DNA from 3 places in the Pantoea sp. YU22 genome. Region 1 is predicted to be linked to each of the others. Evidence: riboswitches for the same ligand, from Rfam matches in the RefSeq annotation. Region 1 holds a riboswitch; each other region holds the start of a gene.

The links. A riboswitch is a leader RNA that binds a small molecule or an ion and turns the genes downstream of it on or off. The one in region 1 is predicted to bind thiamine pyrophosphate.
Region 2: another riboswitch for thiamine pyrophosphate. It lies ahead of thiC (phosphomethylpyrimidine synthase ThiC); the one in region 1 lies ahead of thiB (thiamine ABC transporter substrate binding subunit).
Region 3: another riboswitch for thiamine pyrophosphate. It lies ahead of EKL29_RS20620 (FAD-dependent oxidoreductase); the one in region 1 lies ahead of thiB (thiamine ABC transporter substrate binding subunit).

Annotation. Positions count from the first base shown of each region.
Region 1 is NZ_RYDU01000002.1:111,268-121,597, reverse strand. Features, by position in the region: gene polB (DNA polymerase II) at 1-1,763, opposite strand, end outside; gene EKL29_RS04985 (DedA family protein) at 1,917-2,681, shown strand; gene thiQ (thiamine ABC transporter ATP-binding protein ThiQ) at 2,658-3,380, opposite strand; gene thiP (thiamine/thiamine pyrophosphate ABC transporter permease ThiP) at 3,364-4,974, opposite strand; gene thiB (thiamine ABC transporter substrate binding subunit) at 4,950-5,936, opposite strand; TPP riboswitch at 5,982-6,074, opposite strand; gene sgrR (HTH-type transcriptional regulator SgrR) at 6,110-7,771, opposite strand; gene EKL29_RS04960 (MFS transporter) at 8,020-9,198, shown strand; gene leuD (3-isopropylmalate dehydratase small subunit) at 9,393-9,998, opposite strand; gene leuC (3-isopropylmalate dehydratase large subunit) at 10,001-10,330, opposite strand, start outside.
Region 2 is NZ_RYDU01000026.1:14,913-25,242, forward strand. Features, by position in the region: partial or broken gene EKL29_RS21465 (PLP-dependent aminotransferase family protein) at 1-899, shown strand, start outside; gene thiE (thiamine phosphate synthase) at 1,084-1,719, opposite strand; gene thiC (phosphomethylpyrimidine synthase ThiC) at 1,716-3,644, opposite strand; TPP riboswitch at 3,733-3,833, opposite strand; gene rsd (sigma D regulator) at 4,033-4,542, opposite strand; gene nudC (NAD(+) diphosphatase) at 4,697-5,467, shown strand; gene hemE (uroporphyrinogen decarboxylase) at 5,509-6,576, shown strand; gene nfi (deoxyribonuclease V) at 6,579-7,247, shown strand; gene EKL29_RS21500 (YjaG family protein) at 7,310-7,900, shown strand; gene hupA (nucleoid-associated protein HU-alpha) at 8,089-8,361, shown strand; gene EKL29_RS21510 (DUF1481 domain-containing protein) at 8,429-9,094, shown strand; gene purD (phosphoribosylamine--glycine ligase) at 9,130-10,330, opposite strand, start outside.
Region 3 is NZ_RYDU01000022.1:9,724-20,053, reverse strand. Features, by position in the region: gene EKL29_RS20650 (autotransporter outer membrane beta-barrel domain-containing protein) at 1-1,416, shown strand, start outside; gene EKL29_RS20645 (general stress protein) at 1,727-1,894, opposite strand; gene EKL29_RS20640 (VOC family protein) at 2,214-2,741, opposite strand; gene EKL29_RS20635 (glycoside hydrolase family 15 protein) at 2,738-4,579, opposite strand; gene EKL29_RS20630 (SDR family oxidoreductase) at 4,664-5,557, opposite strand; gene EKL29_RS20625 (DMT family transporter) at 6,158-7,108, shown strand; TPP riboswitch at 7,150-7,269, shown strand; gene EKL29_RS20620 (FAD-dependent oxidoreductase) at 7,412-8,347, shown strand; gene thiS (sulfur carrier protein ThiS) at 8,337-8,534, shown strand; gene EKL29_RS20610 (thiazole synthase) at 8,538-9,296, shown strand; gene EKL29_RS20605 (HesA/MoeB/ThiF family protein) at 9,309-10,277, shown strand; gene EKL29_RS20600 (ATP-binding cassette domain-containing protein) at 10,280-10,330, shown strand, end outside.

The DNA.
Region 1 (10,330 bases):
CCGTACTGCTGCTGCAGATGCTCACGCCACCACGCATTTATCTGCTGCGCCAGAGCGCGGCCGATCGCTGCCGCCTCCGCTTCGCTGTGCGGTGATTTCAGCCAGACAAAGGTCGAATCGGTATCGCCGTAAATAACGTCGTAGCCCTGCGCCTCTATCAGTTCGCGCGTCTGCTGCATAATAAGGTGGCCGCGCAGCGTAATCGACGAGGCGAGACGAGGATCGAAGAAGCGACAGGCGCTGGTGCCGAGCACGCCGTAAAAGGCGTTCATAATAATTTTCAGCGCCTGTGACAGCGGCTTATTGCCCTGTTTTTTAGCCGCTTCGCGCCCCTGCCAGATCTGCTCGACGATAGCGGGCAGGCAGTGGGTGTGACGCGAAAAGCGCGCCTCGCGAAAGCCGGGCACTGAATCGGCGTCGTCCGGGTGGGCCAGGCCTTCAACCAGCCCGACCGGATCGATCAGGAAGGTGCGGATAATCGACGGGTAAAGGCTTTTGTAATCCAGCACCAGCACCGAGTCGTAGAGGCCGGGGCGGGAATCCATCACGTAGCCGCCGGGGCTCGCTTCCGGCGCGACTTCGCCGAGGCCGGGTGCCACAAAGCCCGCGCGGTGCATACGCGGAATATAGAGATGGCTAAAAGCCGCCACCGATCCGCCGTGGCGATCCACCGCCAGGCCGTTGACCGCCGCGCGCTCCAGCAAAAAGGGCATAATCTCGGTTTTATGGAAAATGCGCGTCACCAGCTCGCAGTCTTTCAGGTTGTAACGCGCCAGCGCTGGCTTATCGTTGGCGAAGCGCCAGTTGATCTCTTCCATGCGATGCCAGGGATTATCGATCGCTTTGCCTTCGCCCAGCAGCTGTTGCGACACCGCTTCCAGACTGAATGAGGGAAAAGTCCAGAAGGCGGACTTCAGCGCCTCGATGCCGTCGATAATCAGGCGGCCAGCGGCGCTGGCAGAAAAGACGCCGGGCTTAAAACCGTGTTCGCGCCACTCCAGCGGCGCATTCTGGCGTCCCAGGCGCAGCGGGATGGCGTAGCGGTCGGCATGTTTCTGCAGGACACGCAGGTCGAACTGCACCAGGTTCCAGCCGATTATCACGTCGGGATCGTGCTGCGCAAACCAGGCGTTGAGCGCCTCCAGCAGCTGCGGACGCGTATCGCAATAGATCAGTTCGAAATCGAGCGCGCTGGCGTCGCCGTTGGGCGGCCCCAGCATAAAAACCTGACGCTGGCCGCAGCCTTCAAGGCCGATGCAGTAGAGTTCGCCGTGTTGGGTGGTCTCGATATCCAGCGACACCCACTTAAGCGGTGGACGGTAGTCGGGATGGGGCTTCAGGCGGGCATTGATCAGCGCGTCGCCCTGCGGCTCGCCGCTGAACCAGACCGGCGCGGTGATAAAGCGCTCCATCAGAAAACGCTCCGGCGGCCGGATATCCGCCTCAAAGACCGGGATGCCCTGTTCGCGCAGCAGCTTCTCCAGCCGCTGCAGCTGACGGTGCTGGCGGCAGTAGAGGCCGAATACCGGACGACGGCGAAAATCCTTTAGTTCCAGCGGCTGCAGGCGCACCTGACGTTCGTCACGCAGCAGTGCTTCCACCTGCGGCTGATAGTCGCGCGGAATAAAGGCCACCGACTCCTGAACCGGCAATACCAGACGCTGCGGGCCGTTGTCCGTCGCCAGCCAGAAAATGATTTCGGTGCCCTGAGCGCTGTCGCGCCAGTGGCGGGTAAGCAGGAATCCTGCGCGGGGCGTATTCACGTCGGCTCCAGAGGAAAAAACAGCCAGAGTATAACATGGTTATTTATCCAGTGCGCGCGGCGTGCTTTTGTCAACATCGCCCTACAATTCTTGCCTTGACGCTGTCACGCCGCCTCTGGACAATCCAGCATCCAAATTCTGATAAGGAAGGTTATGGAAGCCTGGATTCAACATCTGTTTACGCAGTCGCTGGAGTATGCGCTTATTGCCGTTGCGCTGGTGACCTTTCTTGAATCGCTGGCCTTTGTCGGCCTGCTGCTGCCGGGCACCGTTATGATGGCAAGCCTGGGCGCGCTGGTTGGCAGCGGACAGATCGGGCTTTATCCCGCGTGGGCGGCGGGCTTTATCGGTTGTCTGGTGGGCGACTGGCTCTCTTACGGCATCGGCTGGAAGTTTCAGGGACCGCTGCACCGCTGGAAATATCTGCAAAAGTATAAAGGCCTGCTGGATAAAACCGAGCACGCGCTGCACCAGCACAGCATGTTCACCGTTCTGGTCGGGCGGTTCGTCGGGCCGACGCGTCCGCTGATCCCGCTGGCGGCTGGCATGCTGGAGCTGCCGGTGCGCAAGTTTCTGCCGCCGAACCTGATCGGCTGCCTGCTATGGCCGCCGCTCTATCTTCTGCCGGGCATTCTGGCGGGCGTGGCGATCGACGTGCCGAAGGATGCGCAGAGCGGCGCGTTTAAGTGGCTGCTGCTGCTGGTCGCGCTGCTGGTCTGGCTGGGCTGCTGGCTCGGCTGGCGCTGGTGGCGCAGCGGCAAAAGCCGCGACTGGGCCACGGCCTGGCTGCCGCCGCAGCGTCTGCGCTGGCTGGCGCCGCTGGGAATAGCCATCGCGCTTGCCGCCTTTACGGCGATCCAGTTCCATCCGATGATGCCGATGTTCCGCCAGCTTTTATGGCGCGTCTTCTTTGCCTGACGAGCGCGCGATGCCAAGCACGTCGGCCTCGCGCGTGTCGCCCGACAGCAGCGTTTCGGTCGCGCCATCCCAGTAGACGCGGCCATCGACGATCACCAGACTGCGCGGCGCAATCTGCTGCGCATCCTCAAGGCTATGCGACACCATCAGCAGGGTAATGGCCTGCGCCTCGCAGACGCGCCGTACCAGCTGCAACATCTCATTACGCAGGGCGGGATCGAGCGCTGAGAAGGGCTCGTCCAGCAGCAGGACCGGACGGTCGCGCAGCAGGCAGCGCGCCAGCGCCGCACGCTGCCGCTGACCGCCGGAGAGCTGGCCCGGCAGGCGCGTCAGCAGATCGCTTAATCCCACCTGATGGGCAATCTCCTCCAGCTGTTGCCGCTGCGCGGCGTTCAGCTTCAGGCCAGGATGCAGGCCCAGCGCCATGTTCTGCTGCACGCTGAGGTGCGGGAACAGGTTGTTCTCCTGAAACAGCATCGAAACCGGGCGCTGCGCCGGTACGCTGTGGGTGTGATCCGCGCCGTCAATGCACAGCGCGCCCTGGCTGACCGGCAAAAATCCGGCGATCAGGCTGAGCAGCGTGCTTTTGCCTGCACCGCTCGGGCCGAGCACAGCCAGCCGCTCGCCGCGCTCAGCGCTAAAGCTGAAACGCATCGGCAGATGTTGATAGAGGTAGGTCAGATTAGTCAGTGTCAGCATGGCGGCCAGGTAATTTTTCCATCAGGGTAAAGAGCAGCAGGCAGATCGCTAACAGCAGCAGGGCGGTGACCGCGCCGTCCGCACCGCGATAGGCGCCAGTCTGCTGGTAGAGGTAAAAGGGCAGCGTGCGGAAGTCGGCGCTGCCAAACAGCGCCACTACGCCGAAGTCGCCGATCGACAGCACGCAGGCGAAGGCGAGCGCCTGCGCCAGCGGGCGTTTCAGCGCGCGCAGCTCGATCAGCCACAGCCGGTTCCAGCCGCTGATGCCCAGCGAGGCGCACAGGTGAGCGTAGCGCTCGGCGCTGTCGCGCATCGGGTTTTCCAGCACCTTTAATGCATAGGGAATAGCGAGCAGAGCGTTGGCGAAGATGACCAGCCCGTCGGGCGAGTCGGGCAGGCCCGTGGTGGCATTGAACAGCAGAAAGAAGCCCGTTGCCAGCACGATGCCGGGCATCGCCAGAATCAGCATGCCGCTGGTCTCCATCAGCTGCGCAGGCAGCGCGCGCTGGCGCAGACGCAGCTCGCGGCTGCTCCACAGCAGCATCATGGTCAGCGTGACGCAGAGCACGCCCGCGCCGATTGCGATACGCAGCGACGTCAGGGTCGCCTGCCAGAGCGCTGGCTGGGCCAGCGCGCCGCCCAGTCCGCCGCGCAGCCCGTCAACGACGACCGCCAGCAGCGGCGGCAGCAGCAGCAAGAGCGCCAGCGCGATAATCAGACCGTCGCCGACCTGCGCGCGCCGCGAGTCCTGCGGATCGCGCCAGCCTCGTAGCAGCGCCCGGCCAGCCGGGATCACCTTGCTGAAACGCTGGCTCAGCAGCACCAGCGTCAGACAGAAAGCGAGCTGGATCAGCGCCAGCAGCGCGGCGCGGCCAGGATCGTAGTCGAAACTCAGCGCCTGAAAGATCGCCAGTTCAATGGTGGTGGCCTGCGGGCCGCCGCCGAGCGAGAGGACGGTCGCGAAGCTGGCGAAGCAGAGCATGAAAATCAGCGCGCCGGTCGGCAGCAGCTGACGGCGCAGCCAGGGCCACTCCAGCAGGCGGAAAAAGTGCCAGCCACGCAGGCCGAGCTGGGCAGCGAGCTGGCGCTGTTCGCCCGGAATATTTTCCAGCGTCTGGAGCATCAGGCGCGTCGCCAGCGGCAGATTAAAAAAGCAGTGCGCCAGCAGAATGCCCTGCAGCCCATAGGGGGAGAAGCGGTAGTCGATGCCGAGCAGCTGACAGATCTGCGCCAGCCAGCCGACGCGGCCATAGACCGTCAGCAGGCCAAATACCGCCACCAGCACCGGCAGTACCAGCGTCATGGCGCAGAGGCGCAGCAGCAGCTGACGGCCGGGGAAGCGCCTGCGGTAAAGCGCGCGCGCCAGCGGTATTGCCGGCAGCAGCGAGAGCAGGGCGGAGAGCAGCGCCTGCGCGAAGGAGAAAAGCACCACATGGCGCAGATAGCTGTCGTGCAGCAGCGCGCGCCAGTCGCCTTGCGGCGCGCTGAACCAGAGCGCGCCGAACGCCAGCAGCGCCACGGCGCACAGCAGCAGCGCGGCGCTGCTGCCGGGCACCATCCACAGCGGGATTAGCGGCTGACGGCGCGTTGCCATGCACTGATCCAGTTTGCGCGCTGCTGCGCCACTTCCTGCGGGCTGTACTGGAGCGCGGTTTGCGGCACGCTAAGCGTCTGGAAACCTGCCGGCAGGTCGCTTTTAATTACCGGATACATCCAGTTGCCCGTGGGGATCGCGTTCTGGAAGGCAGGCGTCAGCATAAACTGCATAAACTGCTGCGCCAGCTTCGGCTGCTTGCTGCTGGCGAGCTGCGCGGCGACCTCAACCTGCAGATAGTGGCCTTCGGCGAACGGCGCCGCGGCGTAGTTCTCTTTCTTCTCTTCGATAAGGTGATAAGCGGGCGAGGTGGTGTAGCTCAGCACCAGATCGCCTTCGCCTTTCAGGAACAGGCCGTAGGCTTCGCTCCAGCCTTTGGTGACGGTAACGGTTTTGCGCGCCAGCTTCTGCCAGGCTTCCGGCGCGTTGTCGCCATAAACCTTCTGCATCCAGAGCAGCAGACCCAGGCCAGGGGTGCTGGTGCGCGGATCTTCATAAATCACGCGCCATTTTTCCGGGCTCTCCACCAGCTCTTTCAGGCTGGTCGGCGGGTTTTTAAGGCGTTTTTTGTCGTAGACGAAGGCGAAGTAGCCGTAGTCGAAAGGCACAAAGGTCTGATCCTGCCAGCCGCCCGGCAGCGCCAGCGTGCGGGTATCGACCCCGCTTTTGGCGAACAGGCCGGTCTGCTGTGCGGCCTGCAGCAGATTGTTGTCGAGGCCGAGTACCACGTCAGCTTTACTGTTTTTACCCTCCATGCGCACGCGGTTCAACAGCGAGACGCCATCCTCCAGCGCCACATAGCGCAGCTCGCAGCCGCACTGCGCTTCGAAGGTTTTTTTCACCGCCGGGCCGGGGCCCCATTCCGCAGAGAACGAGTCGTAGGTGTAGACGGTCAGGAGAGGTTTTGCCGCCAGCGCTGGCAAGGACAGTAACATCAGCAGAGGGAGAATCTGTTTAACCACTTTGCGCTCCTTGGGGAGAGTTGTTATGAGTCGCAAAGGATCTGAGCGTAGCAGCCTCTCAAATCCCTACGTCGGTATTAACCGAATCAGGTTCGACGGGTTTCTCTCAGCCTTTTGCAGGCACCCCGTTGAGAACGGCTCATTCTAGACATTTCGTCGACAGGGGGAAAGCGTCACAGCGTGGGCGGCGCGAACCAGGCGGATTTAAAGTCAAACCAGCCGAGCGTATTGAGCCGCACGCCGCGCATGCTGCGCTGGCCCTCCAGCAGTAGCCAGTGATGGAACAGCGGATGCACACCGTCTGTGTCCAGCAGCCGTTTGCTCCATTCGGCGAGCGGCAGCGCTTTACGTCGCCAGCGCGCGGCGTCCTCTTCCCAGTCGAGCGGCAGGCAGCGATGCAGCAGCGGGATCTCATAAAGCTGGGCAAACAGCGCATACTCCAGCGGCAGAGTGAAGTTCACGCTGCCGAGCCAGACATCGCTTTCCGCTTCGCCCTGATGCCAGGTCTCGTAGTCGACCGCGCGGGTAATCAACCGTACATTATGCTGCGCCAGCAGCGGACGCAGCGCGTTGGCAATGCCCTCATGTTCGACGTGCTGGCTGTACCAGGTCAGCGTCAGGCTCTCCAGACCGGGCGGTTTCGTCGCTGGCGTCAGGTCGCGGCGGTGATGCCAGCGCGGCAGCAGTCCGTAAGCGGGATACCAGTAGCGCTGATAGCCCGTCTCGGCATGGTTGAGCAGGGCGACAGGATTAAACAGATGACAGAGCCAGCGCCGGATAGCCGCGTCGCGCCCCTGGGCCGAACGCTGGTCGAACAGTAAAAAATAGCAGCCCTCTTCAAGGCGGCTCTCTTCCAGTTTTTCATCCTCGGCGGCGCCCTGCAGCCGCACGCCAGAATAGACCAGCTCGTCGCTAATCTCCGGCAGCACCCAGATAGAGACGTCATCTATCAGCGCGCGAAAGCCGAAGTAGTCGTCAAACGCCTCGATCTTCAGCTGGCTGTGCTGGTTGCGCACCACGCGGTAGGGCCCGGTGCCGACGGGATGGCGTGCGAAGTCGCGCATCTGCGGCCACTCGCGCGGCAGGATCATGGCGCTGACGCTGCCGAGCAGCCACGGCAGCCAGTCGTCCGGCGCGCTGAGACTGATATCCAGCGTCCAGGGGGCGGGCGAATCGATCTGGCGGATATGGGAGAAGAGCGGCAGCGCACGCAGGCGCTCCAGGCTTGCCATCACATCCGCTATTTCCAGTTCGCGACCGTGATGAAAGCGGATCGCCGGGCGGACGTAAAAGCGCCAGTGCAGCGGCGAAAGCGCCTGCCAGTGATGCGCGATATCCGCCTCGACTTCCCCATTTTCCTCATTTATGCGCGTCAGACCGTTAAAAATCTGACGGGCAAGATGCGTTTCAGAGCGGCGCAGCGGCGAACCGGGAAGCAGATTCAGCAGCGGTCGATAGTAAAGCACGCGCAAAATATGTTTGCCCTGCCGGAAACTGCGGCCAAGATGTGCGCGGATCATCTGGCCCACTTCCGCCTTGTCGCCAACCAGCTGCACCAGCTGATCGATGCGATCCTGCTCCAGCAGATCTTCAGCGCGCTGCTGCTGTAGCGCGAGGCCGGTGTAGCAAAAGGTGAGCTGTGAACGTTTGCCGCGCCCCGCCTCCGCCTGCCAGGTAAGCCAGCCCGCCTCCTGCATCGCATTGAGCAGGTTGCGCATATGGCGACGCGAACAGTGCAGCCGCTCGGCCAGTTCGTTTAGCGTCACCAGCTGACTTTCGCCCTGACAGCTTTGCCACAGCCGGATGAACTGCTGCTTGAGGCGTGATGAGGACATAAAAGAGGAACTCCCTGTGAAAAGCGCTCAGTTTTTCCTGCCTCATATTAAGGGCAAACTTAGCACTATTGGAAGAGCGGGAGGCATTCACGACTGAATGGCGCTCGACCATGATGCCGCTGCGGCGGGATCTTTTCTGAGTAGGGTGCAATTACACCGCCAGCAGAGATTTTTCCTGCTGGCTTTTTTATGTTGCGTTAGAATTTATCTTCTTGTTTTTCCTGCTTCGACTTCAAAGGGATTTCGCTATGAAATCGCTGTTAACCCGGAAGCGCCGTATCAATCCGGTCTTTCTCGCCTTTATGGCTGCCTCTTTTATGATTGGTGTCGCCGGCGCGCTGCAGGCGCCGACGCTGAGCCTGTTTCTGACCCGTGAAGTGCAGGCACGTCCTTTCTGGGTAGGGCTGTTTTTTACCGTTAACGCCATCGCAGGTATTGCCGTCAGCATGCTGGTGGCGAAACGCTCCGACAGCCGCGGCGATCGCCGCACGCTGATCCTCTTTTGCTGTCTGATGGCCTTTTGTAACGCGCTGCTGTTCGCCTTTACCCGCCACTATCTGACGCTGATTACGCTTGGCGTGCTGCTCTCGGCACTGGCCAGCGTCTCGATGCCGCAGATTTTCGCGCTGGCGCGCGAGTATGCCGACCAGTCGGCGCGCGAAGCGGTAATGTTCAGCTCGGTTATGCGCGCGCAGCTTTCGCTTGCCTGGGTAATTGGCCCGCCGCTGTCGTTTGCGCTGGCGCTTAACTTTGGCTTCGTTACGCTCTTTCTGGTGGCTGCCGCGCTGTTTCTGCTTTGTATTCTGCTGATCAGGTTTACGTTGCCTTCGGTGCCGCGCGCCGCGCCGCTGATGCAGAGCGGCGGTATGCCGTTGAGCGGCTGGCGCGACCGCGATGTACGCCTGCTGTTTATCGCCTCGATGACCATGTGGACCTGCAATACCATGTATATCATCGATATGCCCCTTTATATCAGCGTGACGCTGGGGCTGCCGGAGAAGCTGGCGGGTCTGCTGATGGGGACGGCGGCTGGGCTGGAGATCCCGGTGATGCTGCTGGCCGGGCACTATGCGAAGCGCGTCGGCAAGCGCAATCTGATGCTGATCGCGCTGGCGGCGGGCATCCTGTTTTACGCCGGGCTGGCGATGTTCGCTTCGCAGACCGCGCTGATGGCGCTGCAGCTGTTTAACGCGGTTTTTATCGGCATTATCGCCGGTATCGGCATGCTGTGGTTTCAGGATTTAATGCCGGGCAGGCCGGGGGCGGCGACCACGATGTTCACCAACTCCATTTCTACCGGGATGATTCTGGCAGGTGTGATTCAGGGGACGTTAAGCGAGCGCTTCGGGCATATTGCGGTCTACTGGCTGGCGCTGGGACTGGCTGTCGCGGCCTTCGCTATGTCGGCGCGCGTGAAGAACGTATAAAAGGAAGGGCGACGCAGTGGTCGCCCTGGGCTTGAACCGTGGCCGGCGTGGGTGGCATGGGCCGATCGCAAAGTCGCTCAAGGCATCCATGCTCGCTCGGCCCGCGACATCCCTGTCGCGGGACGCTGTGCTCCTCTGCCCACACCACCCGCGCTTTAACTCTGGTGTCGTCTGGGCTTGAGGCTTTATCCGCCTTAATTCAGAAACGCAGGCTGGCGCTGTTCGTAGTCGCTGATAGCGGCTTCGTACTGCAGCGTCAGACCGATACTGTCGAGGCCGTTCAGCATGCAGTGGCGGCGGAAGCTGTCGATCTCGAATGGATAAACTTTATCGCCCGCCGTTACCGTCTGCGCTTCAAGATCGACGGTAAAGCGAATGCCCGGCTGCGCCGCGACCAGCTTAAACATCTCGTCGACCTGCTCGTCACTGAGGCGAACCGGCAGCAGCTGGTTGTTAAAGCTGTTGCCGTAGAAAATGTCGGCAAAGCTCGGCGCAATCACAACGTGAAAACCAAAGTCGGTCAGCGCCCAGGGGGCGTGCTCGCGCGATGAGCCGCAGCCGAAGTTTTCACGCGCCAGCAGAATGCTGGTGCCCTGAAACTCCGGCTTGTTCAGCACAAAGCTGGCGGTCGGCACGGTGCCCGCGTCGTCGTCAAAACGCCAGTCGTGAAACAGATGTGCGCCAAAGCCGGTGCGCGTTACCTTCTGCAGGAACTGTTTGGGAATAATGGCGTCGGTGTCGACGTTCGCCGCGTCCAGCGGGGCGACGATGCCGGTATGCTGAGTAAATTTATTCGCCATGATTAAGCTCCTGTCAGTTCACGGATATCGGCAAAATGGCCGGAAACAGCGGCGGCGGCGGCCATCGCCGGGCTGACCAGGTGGGTGCGTCCGCCGCGGCCCTGACGGCCTTCGAAGTTACGGTTGCTGGTTGAGGCGCAGCGCTCGCCCGGATTCAGGCGGTCATTGTTCATCGCCAGACACATTGAGCAACCCGGCAGACGCCATTCAAAGCCAGCCTCGAGGAAAATCTTGTCCAGACCTTCTGCTTCTGCCTGCGCTTTTACCGGGCCGGAGCCCGGCACCACCATCGCGACCACGCCCGGCGCAACCTTACGCCCTTTGGCGATAGC
Region 2 (10,330 bases), on a different contig from region 1:
GCGATATCATCGCGGTAGAGTCGCCATCGTTTCACGGCATCATGCAGACTCTGCGCGGCTTCGGCATTCGGGCGATTGAAATCCCAACCGATTCGGTCACCGGCATTAGTCTGGAGGCGCTTGAACTGGCGTTTGAGCAGTGGCCAATCAAAGCGGTCATGGTCGTGCCTAACTGCAATAATCCGCTGGGCTTTATTATGCCGGAAGCACGTAAGCGTGCGCTGTTGACACTGGCGCAGCGTTTTGACGTGGCGGTCATTGAGGATGATGTCTACGACGAGCTGGCCTGGGAGTATCCGCGACCCGCCACGCTGAAATCGCTGGACGTAGACGGCCGGGTATTGCTGTGCAGCTCTTTTTCGAAAACGGTCGCGCCCGGTCTGCGCACCGGTTGGGTTGCGCCGGGACGATATCGCGATCGCGTGCTGCATATGAAATATATCGCTACGGGTTCGAGCAATACCCTGGCGCAGCATGCGATGGCGGAGTTTATTCGTCAGGGTTACTACCAGCCGCATTTGCGGCGTATGCGTCAGTTTTATCAGCGCAACTACGACAGCTTTAGCTGCTGGGTGCGCCACTATTTTCCATGCGGCATCTGCGTTTCTCGTCCGCAGGGCGGCTTTATGATGTGGGTCGAACTGCCGGAAGCCTTTGACGCCGTGCGGCTTAACCGCGAGCTGCGCGATTCTCATATCCAGATAGCGGTCGGATCGCTTTTTTCTGCGTCGGGTAAATACCGCAACTGTTTGCGGTTGAGCTTTGCGGTAACGCTGGACGATCGCGTCGAGCAGGCGCTGGCAAAAGTGGGCGAGGCCGTCGAGCGCGCGATAGCCGCCTGCGCGGGCGAAGATTCGCCACACTCCTTGCAGCAGCATGAGATCCTCCTGACTAAGTAGCAGAGGGCAGGGCCAGAGAGGGTGAGGGGAGGTCCGGCCCTGGCCAGGCAACATTGCCCGGCGACAGCCACTGTAGCGAAACAGAAAAACGGCGCGAGAGAGAAAGAATATCGCTGCGCGCCCTCTTCCAGCTTTTTTACTGCTGTTGCAGAAACCAGGCGTCTTTTGCGAGACGCATTCAGGTTTAAGCCTCTGGCTGCGGTTCCGCCAGCGTCAGCAACCTCTGCGTTGCGGCGCGCCAGTCTGGCGCCTGCGTAATGGCGCTGACGACGGCAATACTGCCGACGCCGGTCGCCAGCACCGCCGGCGCACGCGCAATGCTGATGCCGCCAATCGCCACGGTAGAAACACCCTTAAGCCGCGCGATGTGCCGCTGAAGTTCAGACAGCCCTTGCGGCTCGGACGGCATCGCCTTGGTCTGGGTGGGAAAGATATGCCCCAGCGCGATATAGGAGGGGCGTATCGCCAGCGCGCGATCCAGTTCGGCGTCATCGTGGGTCGAAACGCCCAGTCGCAGGCCCGCTTCACGAATGGCGTTCAGGTTAGCGACGTCCAGATCTTCCTGACCAAGATGCACGCCATAGGCGTGATGTTTAATCGCCAGCCGCCAGTAGTCATTGATAAACAGACGCGCCTGATAACGCTTGCCGAGTGCAATCGCCTCCACGATCGCAGGCTCTACTGCCTCATCCTGTTGATCTTTGATGCGCAGCTGGATCGTGCGCACCCCAGCCTCCAGCAGGCGCGCAATCCACTCGACGCTGTCGACCACCGGATAAAGCCCTAAGCGCGGCGCCGTGGCGGGAAAAGGGGCGTTCATGGTTTCTCCTCGTTCAGCGCATCGGCTGAGTGATAAAGTTCGCCGCCGCGGCGGCGAAAGGTTTCCGACATCCGCTGCATGCCGATTTCGATTGGCTGCGCCTCGTTTTCCTGCTTTTCCGCATAGTCGCGCACTTCCTGGCTGATTTTCATCGAGCAGAATTTTGGCCCGCACATCGAGCAGAAGTGGGCCACTTTGCCCGATTCCTGCGGCAGGGTTTCGTCGTGATAGGCGCGTGCGGTATGGGGATCGAGCGCCAGATTGAACTGATCCTCCCAGCGGAATTCAAAACGTGCTTTGGACATGGCGTTATCACGGATCTGCGCGCCGGGGTGGCCCTTCGCCAGATCCGCAGCATGGGCGGCAATCTTATAGGTGATAAGGCCCTGCTTGACGTCCTCTTTATTCGGCAGACCAAGATGCTCTTTGGGGGTGACATAGCAGAGCATCGCGCAGCCGAACCAGCCGATCATGGCGGCCCCGATGCCGGAGGTAAAGTGATCGTAGCCGGGCGCGATATCGGTAGTCAGCGGACCGAGCGTATAGAAAGGCGCTTCGTGGCAGTGCTCCAGCTGCTCGGTCATATTGCGGCGGATCATCTGCATAGGAATATGGCCGGGGCCCTCGATCATCACCTGGACGTCATATTCCCAGGCGATCTTCGTCAGCTCGCCCAGCGTATGCAGTTCAGCAAACTGCGCCTCGTCGTTGGCGTCCTGAATCGAGCCGGGACGCAGGCCGTCGCCAAGCGACAGTGAAACGTCGTAGGCGGCGCAGATTTCGCAAATCTCGCGAAAGTGTTCGTAAAGGAAGCTTTCGCGGTGATGCGACAGGCACCATTTCGCCATAATCGACCCGCCGCGCGAGACTATACCGGTCAGCCGCTTTGCCGTCATCGGCACATAGCGCAGCAGTACGCCGGCGTGGATGGTGAAGTAGTCGACGCCTTGCTCTGCCTGCTCCAGCAGCGTGTCGCGAAACACCGCCCAGTCGAGGTTTTCGGCGACGCCGTTTACCTTCTCCAGCGCCTGATAAATCGGCACCGTCCCGATGGGCACCGGGCTATTTCGCAGGATCCACTCGCGCGTTTCATGAATATAGCGGCCAGTAGAGAGATCCATAACGGTATCGGCGCCCCAGCGCGTCGACCAGACCAGTTTCTCTACCTCCTCCTCGATAGAGGAGGTCACCGCCGAGTTGCCGATGTTGGCGTTAACCTTCACCAGGAAGTTGCGGCCGATAATCATCGGCTCCGATTCAGGATGGTTAATGTTCGCGGGAATAATGGCGCGGCCGGCGGCCACTTCCTGGCGCACAAACTCGGGGGTGATGTTTTCCGGCAGCTGCGCGCCGAAGCTATGACCAGCGTGCTGCTGTCGCAGCACGTCGCTGACAATGCGCTCGCGGCCCATGTTCTCGCGCAGCGCGATAAACTCCATTTCCGGCGTGATAATGCCCTGGCGCGCGTAGTGGAGCTGGGTGACACGACGTCCCGCTTTCGCACGCCGGGGCTGCGGCAGCTGATCGAAACGCAAATGATCGAGCCCGTCGTCTGCCAGACGCTGCTGCGTATAGCGCGAGCTGGTGTGCTTCAGCGTTTCGCTATCGTCGCGCGCGGCAATCCAGTCGGCACGCAGCTTCGCCAGGCCGCGCTGAACGTCGATAACGGCATCGGGATCGCCATAGGGACCAGCGGTATCGTATACCGGTACCGCCTCATTCTCTTCATAGCGCGAATGGTGTTTATCGCCGCCGAGCAGCGTCGGGCTGAGCTGAATCTCCCGCATCGGTACGCGAATATCGTCCCGGCTACCCTGGATCCAGATACGTTTCGAGTTGGGAAAGGCGACGCCGCCCTGAAGCGCATTGATAAACGCCTGCGCCTGAGCACGCTGTTCACGACGGGTGTTTTTGGTCATAGACATAGCAATTTTCCTGTTGAAAGGGGAACGTTGCTTGTCCGGAGTTCGGAAGGAGTAACAGAAACGGCAGGCGGAAAACGCCAGCGTACTGATGATGTTTACTCTTGTTCCCTTCGCAGGTTCTAACCTGATCAGGTTCCGCGGATCCCGAATTAACGGTCTCAGCCCTTGCGGGCACTCCGACAAGATAGGTAAACGGTTTTCTGGCTGTTACGCTTGCCCTTTCACGACAGGGCGGCACGCACGACGCCAGAAATCTCGTTTACGTTGGCTACATTGCAAACAGTGAGTAGCTCAAAAAACAAAAACGGGTTTTCAACGTTATCGTCGAAAACCCGTTCAGCATAAAAGGGCTTTTACAGAATAACAAGGACTTTACAACTGATTAACCTTAAGCCGGGCGCGACAGCTGGCTGCTGTCATTCGCTACCGGAGCGCGTATCAGGCTGTTGTCCCAGGCAAGCTGGATCAGCTTATCTTCCAGCGTGAAGCGCGCTTCCAGCACTTCGCCTACTTCTGACAGTGCCAGCTGAAAATCGACACAGTTGTCATCGTCAATCGACTGCTGCAGATGGCCGTCATAGAGCTGCATCAAACGTTCGGTATTGGCTTCCAGCGGAGGATAAACCTGCGCGGCGGCAATCATCGGGCTGTCGCCTTCCATCTCATTGATGATGCGTTCATACATGCTGAAGTGACCGGCGGAAAGGTAGTCAACCAGGCCGTGACAAAAGTTGTCGAGCGCCTGCTCATCTAAAGTCGTTAGCGCTTCTTTGTTAGGCTTTAGTCCAACCAGATGGTAATAAGAAACCAACAGCTGGCGACGGGCGTCCAGCCACGAATCCACCAGTTCGTTACTGCCACCTACGCGCTCGGTCAGGACATTTAACTGGTTAAGCATTTCTGACTCCATGTAAATAAAATCCCTCTACCGTTGATGCTTCGGCTGGCGCCAGGCCGCCTGCAAGCTGAACGATTTAGGGTATAGTTGTTTGTCTACACACTTAACATCAGGACTTCAGCGTATCAATTACGACGCTAAGGATGACGATTATATGCAACGTGAGATCTCAAGCGTAGACGCTGGATGGTGGATTGTCAGCCATGAACAGAAACTTTGGTTGCCGCAGGGCGATCTGCCGCACGGCAGCGCCGCTACGTTTAAGTTAACAGGAAGCAAAGCGCAGCCTGTCGGCGAGTGGCAAGGCGAAACGGTATGGCTGGTGTGTGAAAATCGCGATCGCGATATGTTCTCGGTACGCCAGCTGATCGATGAAGAGGCGGGGCTGTTTCAGCTTGCCGGGCGCGCCGTGCAGCTGGCGGAGTTTTACCGCTCCCATCGTTTCTGCGGCTACTGCGGCCACGAAATGCATCTGAGCCGACATGAAAACGCCTGCCTGTGCGGGCACTGCCGTGAACGTTACTATCCGCAAATCGCGCCCTGCATTATTGTCGCCATCCGGCGCGGCGACGAGATATTACTGGCGAACCATGCGCGTCATCGCAACAGCATCTACACCGTGCTGGCGGGATTTGTCGAAGTGGGCGAGACGCTGGAGCAGGCGGTCGCGCGCGAGGTGATGGAGGAGAGCAATGTCCGCGTCCGGAATCTGCGCTATGTGACCTCGCAACCCTGGCCGTTCCCTCATTCGCTGATGATGGCGTTTATGGCGGATTATGACGGCGGCGATTTGCAAATCGATAATAAAGAGCTGCTGGACGCTGGCTGGTATCGCTACGACGCGCTGCCGATGTTGCCACCGCCGGGCACGGTGGCGCGCCGGCTGATTGAAGATACTGTCGCCATCTGCCGCGGCGAAGTCTAAGAAGTGTTACACTACGCGCCTGAAATTGAGAGAGTCCTGAAATGAGTGAACTGAAGAACGATCGTTATCTGCGCGCCCTTTTACGTCAACCGGTTGATATCACGCCGGTATGGATGATGCGACAAGCCGGACGTTATTTGCCGGAATACAAAGCGACGCGCGCCGTAGCCGGCGATTTTATGTCGCTGTGCAAGAACGCCGAGCTGGCGTGTGAAGTGACCCTGCAGCCGCTGCGCCGCTATCCGCTTGATGCGGCGATCCTCTTCAGCGATATCCTGACAATCCCCGACGCGATGGGCCTTGGACTCTACTTCGAAACCGGCGAAGGCCCGCGTTTCTCCAGTCCAATTACCTGCCGCGCCGATGTCGACAAACTGCCGGTGCCCGATCCTGAGCAGGAACTCGGCTATGTAATGAATGCGGTACGCACCATTCGCAAAAACCTCAACGGCGAAGTGCCGCTGATCGGTTTTTCCGGCAGTCCCTGGACGCTGGCGACCTACATGGTGGAAGGGGGCAGCAGCAAAGCCTTTACCAAAATCAAGAAAATGATGTACGCCGATCCCGCTACGCTGCATGCGATGCTCGATAAGCTGGCGGACAGCGTCATTCTCTATCTCAACGCGCAGATCCGCGCGGGCGCGCAGTCGGTAATGGTGTTCGACACCTGGGGTGGCGTGCTGACGGGCCGCGACTATCTGGAGTTCTCGCTCTACTACATGCATAAAATCGTCGACAGCGTGCTGCATGAGAATGAAGGCCGCCGCGTACCGATTACGCTGTTTACCAAAGGCGGCGGACAGTGGCTGGAAGCGATGGCCGCGACCGGCTGCGATGCGCTCGGTCTCGACTGGACCACCGATATCGGCGAGGCACGACGCCGCGTCGGCGACAAAGTCGCGCTGCAGGGCAACATGGATCCGTCTATGCTTTATGCGCCAGCTGCGCGTATTGAGCAGGAAGTCGCGGGCATTCTCGACGGCTTCGGCGCGGGCAGCGGTCACGTCTTCAATCTGGGACATGGCATTCATCAGGATGTGCCGCCAGAGCATGCAGGCGTGTTTGTTGAGGCGGTACACCGTCTCTCGGGCCAATATCATCAGGAGTAAATATGGACATTGCTGCACTGCGCGCGGAGCAGCTTCAGCGCGCTGCAGAGGTGGTGCGGCAGGATGATTTCGACGTCCTGCCTCCGCGTTTTATCGGCGGCGCCGATGTCGGATTCGAACAGGAAGGGGCGGTAACCCGCGCCGCCCTGGTTATCCTCGAATATCCCTCTCTGAAGCTGGTGGAGCATCGCGTGGCGCGCATCGCCACTACCATGCCCTATATTCCCGGCTTTCTCTCCTTTCGCGAATATCCTGCGCTGCTGGCGGCGTGGAATACCCTTGAGCGCAAACCGGATCTGCTGTTCGTCGACGGACACGGCATCTCGCACCCGCGTCGTCTCGGCGTCGCCTCGCATTTTGGCTTAATGGTGGACGTGCCGACCATTGGCGTGGCGAAAAAGCGCCTGTGTGGCCGTTTTGCCGAGCTGGGGGCCGAGCCGGGATCGCGTCAGCCGCTGATAGACAAGGGCGAACAGATCGGCTGGGTATGGCGCAGCAAAGCGCGCTGTAATCCGCTTTTCGTGGCGACCGGACATCGCGTCAGCCTGGACAGCGCGCTGCAGTGGGTACAAAACTGCATGGGCGGCTATCGCCTGCCGGAACCGACGCGCTGGGCCGATGCTGTCGCGTCTAACCGCACCGCCTTTCAGCGCTGGCAAAACGCGCTTTAACGCTGTGCGCGCGGCACTTTTGCGGTACACTGCCGCCAGCTAAACGATGAAGAGCCCTGTTCATGTTACAAAACCCCGTTCACCTGCGTCTGGCGAAGCTGGAAAGCTGGCAGCATCTGACGTTTATGGCTTGCCTGTGCGAGCGTATGTTCCCCAATTACTGGGCGTTCTGCCAGCAGACGGAATTTGCCGATCCAGCGCTTTATCGCCGACTTCTCGATCTCATCTGGGAAAGCCTGACGGTCAAAGACGCCAAAATTAATTTCGACAGCCAACTGGAAAAGCTTGAAGCCGCTATTCCCGATGGCGATGCGTTTGAAGTGTACGGGGTTTATCCGGCCATCGACGCCTGCGTGGCATTAAGCGAAGCGCTGCACGCTATGCTGAGCGGCGAAACCCTCGAGCATGCGATTGAAGTCAGCAAAACGTCAATCACCACCGTTGCGATGCTGGAAATGACCCAGGCCGGACGCGAAATGAGCGATGAAGAGCTGCGCGAAAACCCTGCCGTCATCGATGAATGGGACCTGCAATGGGAGATTTTCCGCCTGCTTGCCGACTGCGAAGAGCGAGACCTTGAATTGATCAAAGGATTGCGTTCGGACCTGCGGGAGGCGGGAATCAGCAACATCGGTATAAATTTTCAGCAGTAAGGCGGGAAAACGTGACTTCAGGCCTGAATTAGCGAGCCTGGAGGCTTCACATCGGCCCCCTCTCTGGTCTACATTTGGGGGGCTGAAAATTGTGGCTATCGGTGCGTGCAGGCTGAAGAGTGCCAGAATATGGCTTTTCCCTCGCACTCGTTGCTTAGCAAGCGATAAATACACTTTAAGGATAACTTATGAACAAGACTCAACTGATTGATGTGATCGCGGAAAAAGCGGACCTGTCAAAAACCCAGGCTAAAGCGGCTCTGGAATCTACTCTGGCTGCGATCACTGAGTCTCTGAAAGAAGGCGATGCTGTACAACTGGTTGGTTTTGGTACTTTTAAAGTGAACCACCGCGCTGAGCGTACCGGTCGTAACCCGCAAACTGGCAAAGAGATTAAAATCGCTGCGGCAAACGTACCGGCATTCGTGTCTGGTAAAGCGCTGAAAGACTCTGTTAAATAAGACGTCGCACTGCGGTCAGAATTTTAAAGAAGGGGCGAATTCGCCCCTTTTGTATTAGGGGCCAGTTATGCCGAACCTGCGTTCGTCCTCCTGTTTCGCCCTGCTTTCTCTTCTTTTGCTTTCCGGGTGCGCTTCTACGCCCGACACGCCTCCCTTTACCGCCAGCGGCTATCTTGCCGATCGCGGCGCGGTGCGCATCTGGCGCAAAAACAGCGGCCATCTTGCAATTCATCTGCGCACCCTCTATACGCCTTTTAACGGCGATGCGACGGAAACCACCGACTATCTGTGGCAAGAGCAGAAGCTGGTCAGCGTGACGCGGCACGTCAGCGGCAAGCAACCGAATGATGTCACGCTGCGTTTCGATCAGGACGGCAGCCTGAGCTTTATGCAACGGCAGCTGGCCGATCGGCGCGAAGCGGTCGATACCGATACGGTAGAGCTCTATAAGTTTGATGCGCAGCGTATGCTGGCGCAGAGCAATGCGCTGCTCAACGGCCATATCATCCTGAAACAGGGGCAGTGGCTGGGCGCGAAGCAGATTGTTACCTGCGACGGCGAGCGCGTGTCGCCATCCTTTGACGATTATGCGCTGCAGATGCTGGTTCGACAGCAGCAGCGCAGCAGCGCGCCGTTGCTGGTCTCCTGGCTCGAAGCGCCGGAAGGGACGCAGCTGCTGCGCGCGGCGCCGGGAGAAAGCTGCGATTCGCAGCCGAAAGAAGAGGACTTTTAGGTTAAAGAAAAGGGCACGTAACGTGCCCTTTTTGCTTACTTGCGGTTAATGGCGCGATAGCCGATATCGCGGCGGCAGAAGCTGCCGTTCCAGGAGATGGGCTGAGCCAGCTCATAGGCGCGCTTTTGCGCCGCCGCCACGTCATCGCCCAGCGCGGTGACGCAGAGCACGCGGCCGCCGTTAGTCAGCACCAGATCGTTATCCAGACGCGTACCGGCATGGAAGACTTTGCCGTCTGCGACCTCTTCCAGCGGCAGGCCGTGGATCTGCTCACCGTTAACGTAGTCGCCCGGGTAGCCGCCTGCGGCCAGCACCACGCCAAGCGCCGGACGCGGATCCCACGCTGAATGCTTCTGATCCAGCGCGCCGTCGCAGGCTGCCAGACAAAGCTCAACCAGATCTGACTGCAGGCGCAGCATGATTGGCTGCGTTTCCGGATCGCCGAAGCGGCAGTTAAATTCAATTACCTTCGGCTGACCTGACTGGTCGATCATCAGACCGGCATACAGGAAACCGGTATAGACATTGCCTTCCGCCGCCATGCCGCGTACCGTCGGCCAAATCACCTGATCCATTACGCGCTGGTGGATCTCGTCGGTTACCACCGGCGCGGGAGAGTAGGCGCCCATGCCACCGGTGTTCGGACCTGTGTCGCCGTCGCCGACGCGTTTGTGATCCTGGCTGGTGGCCATTGGCAGGACGTTTTCGCCATCGACCATGACGATAAAGCTGGCCTCTTCGCCGTCCAGAAACTCTTCAATCACAATGCGATGACCTGCATCGCCGAAGGCGTTGCCAGCCAGCATATCTTTGACGGCGGCTTCCGCCTCTTCCAGCGTCATGGCGACGATTACGCCTTTACCGGCAGCCAGACCGTCAGCCTTGATAACGATAGGCGCGCCTTTCTCACGCAGATACGCCAGCGCTACTTCGACATCGGTAAAGTTGCGATACTCCGCCGTTGGAATATGGTGGCGGGCCAGAAAGTCTTTGGTAAAGGCTTTAGAACCTTCCAGCTGCGCGGCATTTTTAGTCGGCCCGAAAATTTTCAGGCCCGCCGCGCGGAACGCGTCAACCACGCCGATAACCAGCGGCGCTTCCGGCCCCACGATGGTCAAGTCGATCGCCTCGCGCTGAGCGAACGCCAACAGGGCAGGGATATCGGTGGGGCTGATATCGACATTCTGCAGCGTAGGCTCCAGCGCAGTACCGGCGTTGCCGGGCGCGACGAAGACC
Region 3 (10,330 bases), on a different contig from region 1:
AGTGCGGCAACGGCTGCCGCCTTTCAGTCGCTGGACAGCGCCGCGACGCCCGATGCCGCGTCACGCCAGCAGGCGGTGCGAAACGCTTTCACGCAGGCAGCGGCGCAGGTTTCATCTGTACCCGCCGTACGCGATGCGTTGGCGGAACAGCTCTATCGCGCCTGGCAGGCGTTGAGCACGGAGGTTTCTTCGCTGACGGCTGGCTACAATCAGCAGGAAGAGCAGGGACTGGCGGCGCTCAGCGGCAATATCGTGCGCGTCGATATCGCCGGTTTATTCAATGAGGTGATTGCCGATCCGACCCGTTACGGGCTGACCAACACTATCGGCATGGCCTGTCCGGTTGGCACAGCAGCGGATGACTGCGTTTCTACTGCAGCTGGCTTCTCCAGCGAGCAGGCGTATTTGTTTGCCGATCGACTCCATCCCAGCCCCGCTGTACACGCCATGATAGCGGACTACATCCAGTCGATTCTGGATGCGCCCCTGCAGGTTGCCGCCCTGTCGCAGGCGCAGCAAATGATGGCGCGCGATATGCAAAACACGCTGGACGGCCATCTACAACAGCAGCGGCACCAGGACAGCAGCGCAGGCCAGCTCTCGGTATTCGGCGGCTATGCCGGTCAGCATGTGGATTATAAAGGCGATGCTTTCTACAACGGCGATGCCACTACCGCCAGCTTTACGCTGGGTCTGGGTTATCAGCTAACGGACAACTGGCAGACCGGCGTGCTTTTCTCCAATACCAACCAGCGGCAGGAGCCGTCCTCACGCTACGATTACCGGCTGCGCGGCAATCTGGTGGCGCTCTACAGCCAGCTTGAGCTGGGCGATCAGGCATGGATCAATGCGGATCTTCACTATGCCGATCTCGATTTTGATGATATTCAGCGCGACGTGAAGATTGGCCCGGCAACCCGCACCGAGCAGGGCAACACCGGCGGTAAGCTGCTCGGCATGCGCGTACAAACCGGATGGGATCTGCCGCTCAGCGCGCATATCACTACCGGCCCGGTTGCCAGCTATGCGCTCGATTATGGCCGCATCGGCGGCTACCGCGAACAGGGCAACACCAGTACCTCGATGCGTTACAGCGACCAGACCAGCCACTCGCAAATCGGCGCTATCGGCTGGCGTATTGATACGCAACAGTGGCCGGTCAATCCCTGGGCGCAGGTGAGTTACAACCATCAGTTTGGCGACACCGACTCGACGGTCACCGCAGGTCTGAAATCGACCCGCACCGCTTTCAGCCGCACCACTGGCGCGCGCGACAGTAACTGGCTGGACGCCGCCGTTGGTGCCAACGTGCCGCTGGGCGAAACGGTAAATGCTTTCGCTGGCGTGTCAGCCATTGGCGGCAACCGCGACGCGCATCAGATCAGCTGGAATATCGGCGTGAACGCGACCTTTTAATTCGCGCAGGGCCAGCCATAGCGTGCTGGCCCTGATATAAACCGGCAACAGCAATACCATTTGCTGATTTAACTGGCGGAGACTGTCAGAGGGGGTTAATTATTTAAATTGTGATGTGGCCAGAAAAGTTTTTTATAGCGGAAAGGTAGTTGACTGAAGCGCGTAACCTTTATTGCGTGCGTAGATATAACCGATAATGTAGAGGCAAAAAATATGCGCCAGGCTGTATAACCCGGCGCAGTCGATAGCGCTTTTATTAACGCTATGCAGTGCTCATCTCTCCTGGGAAACCTGTGTTCAGATAAGAGAGTTATGAGCCTCGGCGGCTGTTCTGCCCGCCTTTTTTACCCGCTTCGGATGCTTTCTCACGGTCGTTTTTGAAGTTACCACCGCTGTGCTGTCCGCCTTTGCGGCCAGCTTCTGACGCTCTTTCACGATCTTCAGCAAAGTTACCTGATCCGCCTCGATGTTGAGCCATAATGGGTCCTCTTCATGAGTTGAAAATAACACAGCCGGTCTGAAGGCTGCGTGCGTCTTACACTTAAAGATTAGAACCCTTGTTATATTCTGCAAGCGGTGCGGTAAAAGGGCTGGCTGCGAAATTTAACAAGGCAGCAATAATTCAGGCGAGCAGAAGCGGCTGGAAATAAAAGGGAATATTGCAAAAATTGTATCGCAATAATAACCTTGTACAGGTTGTAGCAGGGAAATAAAAAGAGGGTTTATTGCCGCGGCGGGGGATTCAGACTATTCCTGGCAATAAAACAGCCGCGCCGAAGCGCGGTCTGACAGAACGTTTATTCAGCAGGCAACCAGCGCGGCTGGGTCGCTTCGCCATCATACTGCAGCGGCGAGGGCAGGGTGATAAGCTCAATCAGCACGCCAAACGGCGTCAGACAAAACCATGTCTGATTCCCTGGGCCTTCTTCCTGGGCGAAACAGTCATTCGGGCCGTCATAAAAGCGTGCGCCATGCGCCTTCAGCTTTTCCGCCGTCTCGTTGATATCATCAACATAGATGGAGAAGTGGTTAACGCCGGGCTGGCCGATATTTGCCAGATCGTCGGCAATGCCAGGCTCCAGCTGGAACAGCTCTACGTTACAGCCATTCCCCAGGCGCAGCATTGACAGCCCCACCACGCTCAACTGGGGCGGAAAGCCGTTAACCGGACGCATTTGATCGCCGCCGATGCGCTGTTCGCTCTTCTGCCAGGGAACGACGCGGTAGAGTATCGACGCATCGAGCGCCTTGATAAAAAAGTTTTCCGCCTGCTCAATATTGCTGACGGTGATGCCGATATGCTCAATGCCTCTTGTCGCCATCATAGTTCTCCTTGAGTTTTTTGATTATGTTGATGACAGGTCAATGCCTGCGCGGCGCAAATCAAAGCAAGGTGACTGAGACCCTGCGGCAGATTCCCGCGCCATTCGTTGCTGCGAACGTCAAACATTTCATTGAAAATCTCTACATTGCCGCTGTCGCACAGCGTTTCCAGGATCTCATCCATGCAGGCGCGCGCCTTTGTAATCTCGCCCAGGGAGGCCCAGGCTTCCGCCAGCCAGAACGAGCAGGCGATAAAGGTGCTCTCCTCCTTCTCCACGCCGCTGTAGCGATAGAGCATGGCGCGACCCTGGCCCAGCTCGCGCTGAATCGCCGCATAGGTCGAACGCATACGCGCCGGGTTCACCGCGTTGCCGTAGTGATGTACCAGCGCCAGCGAGGCATCCAGCCGCTCTTCGCTGCCGACGTAGAACAGATAAGCCTGTTTGCTCTCCGACCAGCAGTGCTCTTCCACCCAGTCGCGGATGCGGTCGCGCTCGCGCTCCCAGCGCTCCATCCAGGTCGGTTCGATATGGCGCGCTTTCGCCATGGCGACCGCGCGATCCAGCGCCAGCCAGCACGCCATTTTCGAATGGGTATAGTGCTGCTCTTCCGGCAGTTCCCAGATACCGGAATCTTTTAGCCGCCAGCGATCGGCGCAGTGGTTCGCCAGCTGGCCCAGCAGCCGCGACGTGCCTAAGTCCAGTACGTGGCCCGCTTCGATAAACAGCTGCGCCGTGGCGAGCATATCGCCATACATGCTCAGCTGACGCTGGTCGCGCGCGTTATTACCGACGCGCACCGGCAGCGAATCTTTATAGCCGCGCAGCGCCGGATAGCGCTCTGGTGGCACGATATCGCCTTCAAGCGTATAGCAGGTACGTAGCTCGATGCCGTGACGCATAATGGTCTGCGACAGCCAGGAGAAGGCCGCTTTACAATCTTCCAGCGCGCCGAGATAGACGAAAGATTTAATAATCAGGCAGGCGTCCCGCACCCAGGCGTAACGGTAGTCGTAATTTTTCTCGCCGCCGATGCCTTCCGGCAGCGAAGTGGTGGCCGCCGCGGCCAGCGCCCCGGTAGGGGAGTACCAGAGAAATTTCAGCGACAGGGCCGAGCGTTTGACATGGACTTTATATTCGCCCTCATAGCTCAGGCTTTTACACCAGTCCTGCCAGGCGGTATGACTGGTTTCGATACGGGTATCAATAGCCTCGAGGTCCGGCACGGCCAGCGGCTCGCGCTGGGTAATCAGCAGCGCCACCAGCGAACGTGAATCCTGCTGCGTGGTCAGCTCGGCGATCACCTGCTCGTCATCCATATGGGTAATCTTTACGTCGTCGCTGGTGCGCAGCATCGCCATGATATCGCCGATATGAAATACATTTCCCTGAGTGGTGTTGCCCATCCACGGTGAACGCGTCTCCGCAACGGTGCCAAAGCGCAGGTGTAGCCTGAGCGTCATGCTGCCGCGCACGCCTTCTACGCGGCGCGCAAGTTCGCTCCAGGGCAAACGGCCCGCCAGGGTGCTGTTCAGGGATTCTGTCAGGCGGACTTCGCCTTCATCGGTGGTAAAACAGGTTTCCAGCACATTACTTTCATCGCGGTAGCGTCGCTGCATGCGATAGGGCTGAACAGGCGTAATCGCAAAAAAACCGCCAATGCCGGGATCGAGCAGGCGATCGAACAGCGGCGGCGAATCGAGATTCGGCGCGCACCACCAGTCGATAGCGCCGTCGGGGGCAATCAGCGCGACAGAACGTCCTTCGCCAATCGCTGCGTAGTCACCGAGGCCCGCAAATCCATCCTCGCGTACGGGCGAGGCGTAATCACCGTTTTTCATCAGAAGCATCCTTGTCTGAAACGCGTTATCTACAGACGAAAAAACTGGCCGCACAGGGCGACCAGTTGGGAGGAACAGCGGGTATTACAGCGTGCCAGTACCGCCGTCGGAGCACCAGACCTGACCAGAGGTGTAGCTGCTTTCGGCCGAGGCGAGCGTGACGTAAAGCGGCGCGATTTCAACCGGCTGGCCCGGACGGCCCAGCGGCGCGCTGGCACCGAACTCTTTAACTTTTTCCTGCGGCTGGCCGCCGCATACCTGCAGCGGAGTCCAGTAAGGACCCGGCGCGACCGCGTTTACGCGGATGCCTTCCTCGCCCAGCTGCTGCGCCAGCGCTTTGGTAAAGGCGACGATGGCCGCTTTAGTCTGCGCGTAGTCCAGCAAGATATCGCTTGGTTTATAGGCCTGTACCGATGAGGTATTGATAATGGACGCGCCGCGCGGCAGGTGGTCAACCGCGGCTTTGGTGATCCAGAACATGGCATAAACGTTGGTTTTAAAGGTCGCGTCAAAGTCTTCGGTAGAGAGAGTACGAATCGATTCGTTGAACTGCTGACGTCCGGCGTTGTTCACCAGAATATCGAGTCCGCCCAGCTGATCGACAGCCTGTTTCACCAGCGACTGGCAAAAGGCTTCATCACGGATATCGCCAGGAATAGCCACGGCTTTACGGCCTTCAGCTTTAATCAGCTCGATAACTTCAGCCGCGTCCGACTCTTCTTCGGGCAGATAGTTGATCGCTACGTCGGCGCCTTCACGGGCATAGGCGATAGCGACAGCGCGGCCAATACCGGAATCGCCGCCGGTGATCAGCGCTTTGCGTCCAGTCAGACGGCCAGTGCCGCGATAGGTGGTTTCCCCGTGATCCGGAACCGGATCCATTTTGCTGGCGAGACCGGGCACAGGTTGTTTCTGTTCCGGAAATGACGGTTTCGGAAATTCAACCGGGACGAGTGTTTTGTCGTTTTGGGTAGTCATGCTTCGCTCCTTGCACATCGTTTTCGGATGATAATAAGCCTGGCACATATGTGAAGTTTGTCACATTCAAATTAACCAGACGGTTATTAAACCCACCATTTGCGGGATCGTTATTAATAATAAGGTGGCTTTTGAGGTTTAACTTCGAGCGGAAAAATTTTTTCGCTGCGCCTATTTAACAGGCGGTTTGGTAAAAGGTTTATATAACCTTTTGTTACTTGAGAGTGTCGTCAGCCCCAGGAGGTTATCGCGATTAAATTTCTATTTAAACAAAGAGTTATATATTCATCGGCGTTTTCTGCTGTGTCTTAATAAAGGTAAGGGTTGACCTGTTTTTAGCGCTGAACCCGCTTAAGATCTGGCGAGTCAGGTAGAGCATAAGGCGTGGAGAATAAATTTTTCGGCGTTAAGAAAAAAAGTAAATAAACTTTCAGCTCATTCTCACTCGAGGCAGGGAGAGAGTGGTTGCGTAATTATGCTGTACGCCTGGCCCATAAAGGCAGAATACGCTGTATTTGCTGTGGTTTCCCGCGGCCTGCGCAGCGCGTCTGCGTTAACCTGAGCGCTCACTTTCTGATACGGCGGAATAAGGAGCGCGGCGTGAGCGCGTCGACGGGTATTTCACTTAAAATCATAGCGACGCTCAGCTCCACGCTGATGCTTGCCTGCGTAAAAGGTCTGGAGGGCGCGTTGCCGGTCGGCGAGGTGATTTTTTTCCGTTCGCTGGTGGGCATAATGCCGTTGCTGGTCTGGCTGCAATATCAGGGCGGTATTGTAGCGGGCATTAAAACCCGCAACGTTAAGGGGCATCTTGGCCGGGGCCTGGCGGGTACCTGCAGCATGTACTTCAGCTATCTGTCGCTGATGTATATTACGCTGACGGATGCCACTGCCATTAACTATGCCGCGCCGCTGTTTACCGTACTGCTCGCTGCCGTGGTGCTGCGCGAAAAAGTGCGTCTTAATCGCTGGCTGTCGGTGCTGGCCGGTTTTGTCGGCATTGTGATCATGCTTTCTGGTCACCTCTCGCTAAGCGGCCCGTCACGTCTCACTGTAGCCAGCCTGGCCTCATCCGTCGGCGTATTGCTGGCGCTGCTCTCCGCTATCTGCACGGCTGGCGCGCTGATTCAGATCCGCTACCTGAGCGGCAAAGAGAAGCCGGGCGCGATCGCCTTCTGGTTTACCGCGATGACGGGCGCGACCTCACTGCTGACGCTGCCGTTCGGCTGGCGTTTACCACAGGGCGAGCAGCTCCTTCTGCTGCTGGGCTGCGGCTTTTTCGGCGGGCTGACGCAAATTTTGCTGACGCTGAGCATGCGCTACGCCGACGCTTCGCTGCTGGCGCCTTTCGATTACAGTTCGCTGCTCTGGTCGGTAATTATCGGCGTGATTTTTCTTAATGTCTTGCCCGAAAACACCACGCTGGTCGGCGCGAGCCTGGTGGCGCTCGCCGGTATCTACTCTGTCCTGAGTGAGCGACGTCAGCGGCGTCGGGCTGCTTCGGTGGCTTTATCCACCCGCAGCGAAACCGCCGATTTAACAGCTGACTGACACGTCGCACTTGACGCCGGACAGTCAGTTGCCCTACAACTAATGGCCGTCGGGGGAGTCTCGCCAGAGAGACTGAGAGGCTAATAGCGCAGCGCGCGGTTTAGCGACCCTTTGAACCTGACCCAGTTGATACTGGCGTAGGAAGACTCGTATCTCACTGATGCTTTCCCCTTTGAGATGCCTGCCGCGCGAGCTTACCTCCTTTGCTCACGCTTTTTCCCTTCACGTATCACGGGTCGTCAACATCGAGGCCTGCGTGAATCGTTATCTTTTTCAAAAAGCTTACTTTGTCAGGTGCGCGCCATGAGCCGCTGGTCTGTGATCGGCAGCGGCGTCGCCGGATTATGCGTCGCCACGCTGCTGGCTGAACAGGGCGAAACGGTTGAGGTGATCGTCAGCGACCAGACGCCCGCGTCGCACTGGGCGGGCGGGATGCTGGCGCCTTTCTGCGAAGGGGAGAGCGCGCCTGAACAGGTCGTCGAACTGGGACAGCGCGCCGCGGAGTGGTGGTCGCAACGGGTTGACGACGTCGCGCATCAGGGCACGCTGGTGGTGGCGTCGCCGCGCGACGCGGCGGAGCTGACGCGCTTCGCCCGCATGACGCGCCAGCACCAGTGGGCCGATCCCGCGCAGCTTGAGCCTGAACTGGCGGGACGCTTTGCGCGCGGCCTGTTTTTCCCCGATGAAGCGCATCTCAATCCGCGCGACGCGCTGCGGCAACTGCGTGCCAGCCTTGAGGCGCGCGGCGTCGCCTTTCACGCCGGCAAACCCGCCGGGACCCTTATCGACTGTCGCGGGATTCACGCCGTCGATCGCCAGCCGGAACTGCGCGCGGTACGCGGCGAGATGCTGATCCTGCAGTGTAAAGAACTCCGTTTTTACCGGCCGATCCGGCTGCTGCATCCGCGCTTTCCCTGCTATCTGGTGCCGCGTGCCGACGGGCATTTTATGCTCGGCGCGACCATGGTTGAGAGCGACGACGCCAGCCCGATCAGCGCCCGCGCCATGATGGAGCTGCTCGGCGCCGCCTGGGCGATTCACCCGGCGCTGGCGGAAGCGCGCATTGTCGAGAGCGGTACGGGTCGGCGTCCCGCCTACCGTCATAACGTGCCGGAAGTGCGCTACCGTGACGGCGTCTTCTCGCTTAACGGCATGTACCGCCACGGTTTTTTACTTGCGCCCGCCATGGCGCAGCAGCTAATGCAACTGCTTAGTCAGGAGTCGAACCATGCAAATTGAACTCAACGGTCAGCCAGTGGAAACCGAAGCGGCGAATGTCGCGGCGCTGCTGCAGGAGCGAAAAATCGACGCCGCCTGCGTCGCCAGCGCCTTTAACGGCCAGTTTTTGCCGCGCTCGCAGTATGAGAGCCAGCGGCTGGAAGCGGGATGTCGGCTGGAAGTGCTGTCGCCGATGCAGGGAGGCTGAACCATGTTTTACGGCTTTGTTCCCCGCTCGCGCTTTCTGCTCGGCACCGCCGGCTATCCGTCGCCCGATATTCTGCAGCAGGCGATCTGCGCCGCCGATGCCGAAATCATTACCGTCAGCCTGCGGCGGGAAGGGAGTCAGGGCGGCGCGTTTCGCGATCTGCTCAGCCAGCTCAACCGCCGCGTGCTGCCCAACACCGCTGGCTGCCACAGCGTCAAAGAGGCGGTGACCACCGCTTATATGGCGCGTGAACTCTTCGACACGCCGTGGATAAAGCTGGAGGTGATCGGCAACGCCGACACGCTGCAACCCGATCCCTTTGCGCTGGTCGAGGCGGCGCGCATTCTCTGTGCGGACGGCTTTCAGGTCTTTCCCTATACCACTGAGGATCTGATCGTCGGTGAAAAACTGCTGGAAGCGGGATGCGAGGTGCTGATGCCCTGGGGTGCGCCTATTGGATCCGGTCAGGGCTTGCGCAATATCGAAGGGTTACGCAGCTTCCGCGCCTGGTTTAAAGACGTGCCGCTGGTGATCGACGCGGGTATTGGCGCACCGAGCCAGGCGGCGCAGGCGATGGAACTGGGATTCGACGCCATCCTGCTCAATACCGCCGTCGCGAAAGCACAGGATCCGGTGGCGATGGCGGGTGCCTTTGCGGGCGCAATCCGCGCGGGACAGGCGGCGCACCAGGCGGGACTGATGGAGCGGCGCGAAATGGCCGCTGCCTCGACGCCGGTGTTTGGCCTGGCGCAGTTTAGCTAACGGGACAAGAGAATGAATCGTTATCAGCGGCAGCAGATGCTGCCAGAGATCGGCGAAGCGGGGCAGCAGCGGCTCCGCACCGCGCGCGTGCTGGTGGTGGGCGCAGGCGGGCTGGGATCGACGCTGCTGCCGCTGCTGGCGGGTGCGGGCGTCGGCTATCTGCGCATCTGGGACGACGACGCAGTAGAGCTGCACAATTTACATCGTCAGACGCTTTTTACCACCGCCGATGTCGGCCAGCCAAAAGCGCTGTGCGCCGCGCGCGCGCTGAACGAGCGCAACCGCGATTGCGTAACCGAGGCGCGACAGCAGGCGCTGCGTGCCAGTACGGTCGCCAGAGCGCTCGAGGGGATCGACCTGGCGATCGACGCGGCGGACAGCTTCGCCGTGACCTACACCTTGTCCGACGCCTGTCAGCCGCGCCATATTCCGCTGATCAGCGCCTCGGTGCTGGGTCGGCAGGGCTATGTCGGCGGTTTTTGCGGCAGCGCGCCTGGCTATCGCGCTCTGTTTCCACAGCTCCCCACCTCTGCCGCTAACTGCAACACCGCTGGCGTAATGGGACCGGCGGTGGCGACACTGGGCGCGATGCAGGCGCAGATGGCGCTCAGCGTGCTGCTGGGATTAACGCCGTCGCCGCTCGGCAGCCTGGTGAACTGCGACTTTACCCAGTGGCATTTCCGCGCCTTTCGCTTTGACGACGCGCAGGAGCCGACGCAGCCCCTCATTCCTTTTATCGACCGCGACCTGCTGCAGGCGGACGATTGTATCGTCGAGCTGCGCAGCCGCGAGGAAGCGCCGCACAGCGTGGCGGCGCAGGTTGAGCGCATCCTGCCGGAGGCGATAGACGCGTGGCAACCCCCCGCCGGTCGGCGCGTAGTGCTGGTGTGCGCCAGCGGCATTCGCGCGGCGAAAGCGGCGTCGGTGCTGGCGCAGCGCGGCGTCATGCCGCTGGCGATCATCGCGGCGAACCAGGGATGAGCATGATGCCGCACGGCCCCGACATCGCTTTTGAAGCGGTAACGTTTGGCTGG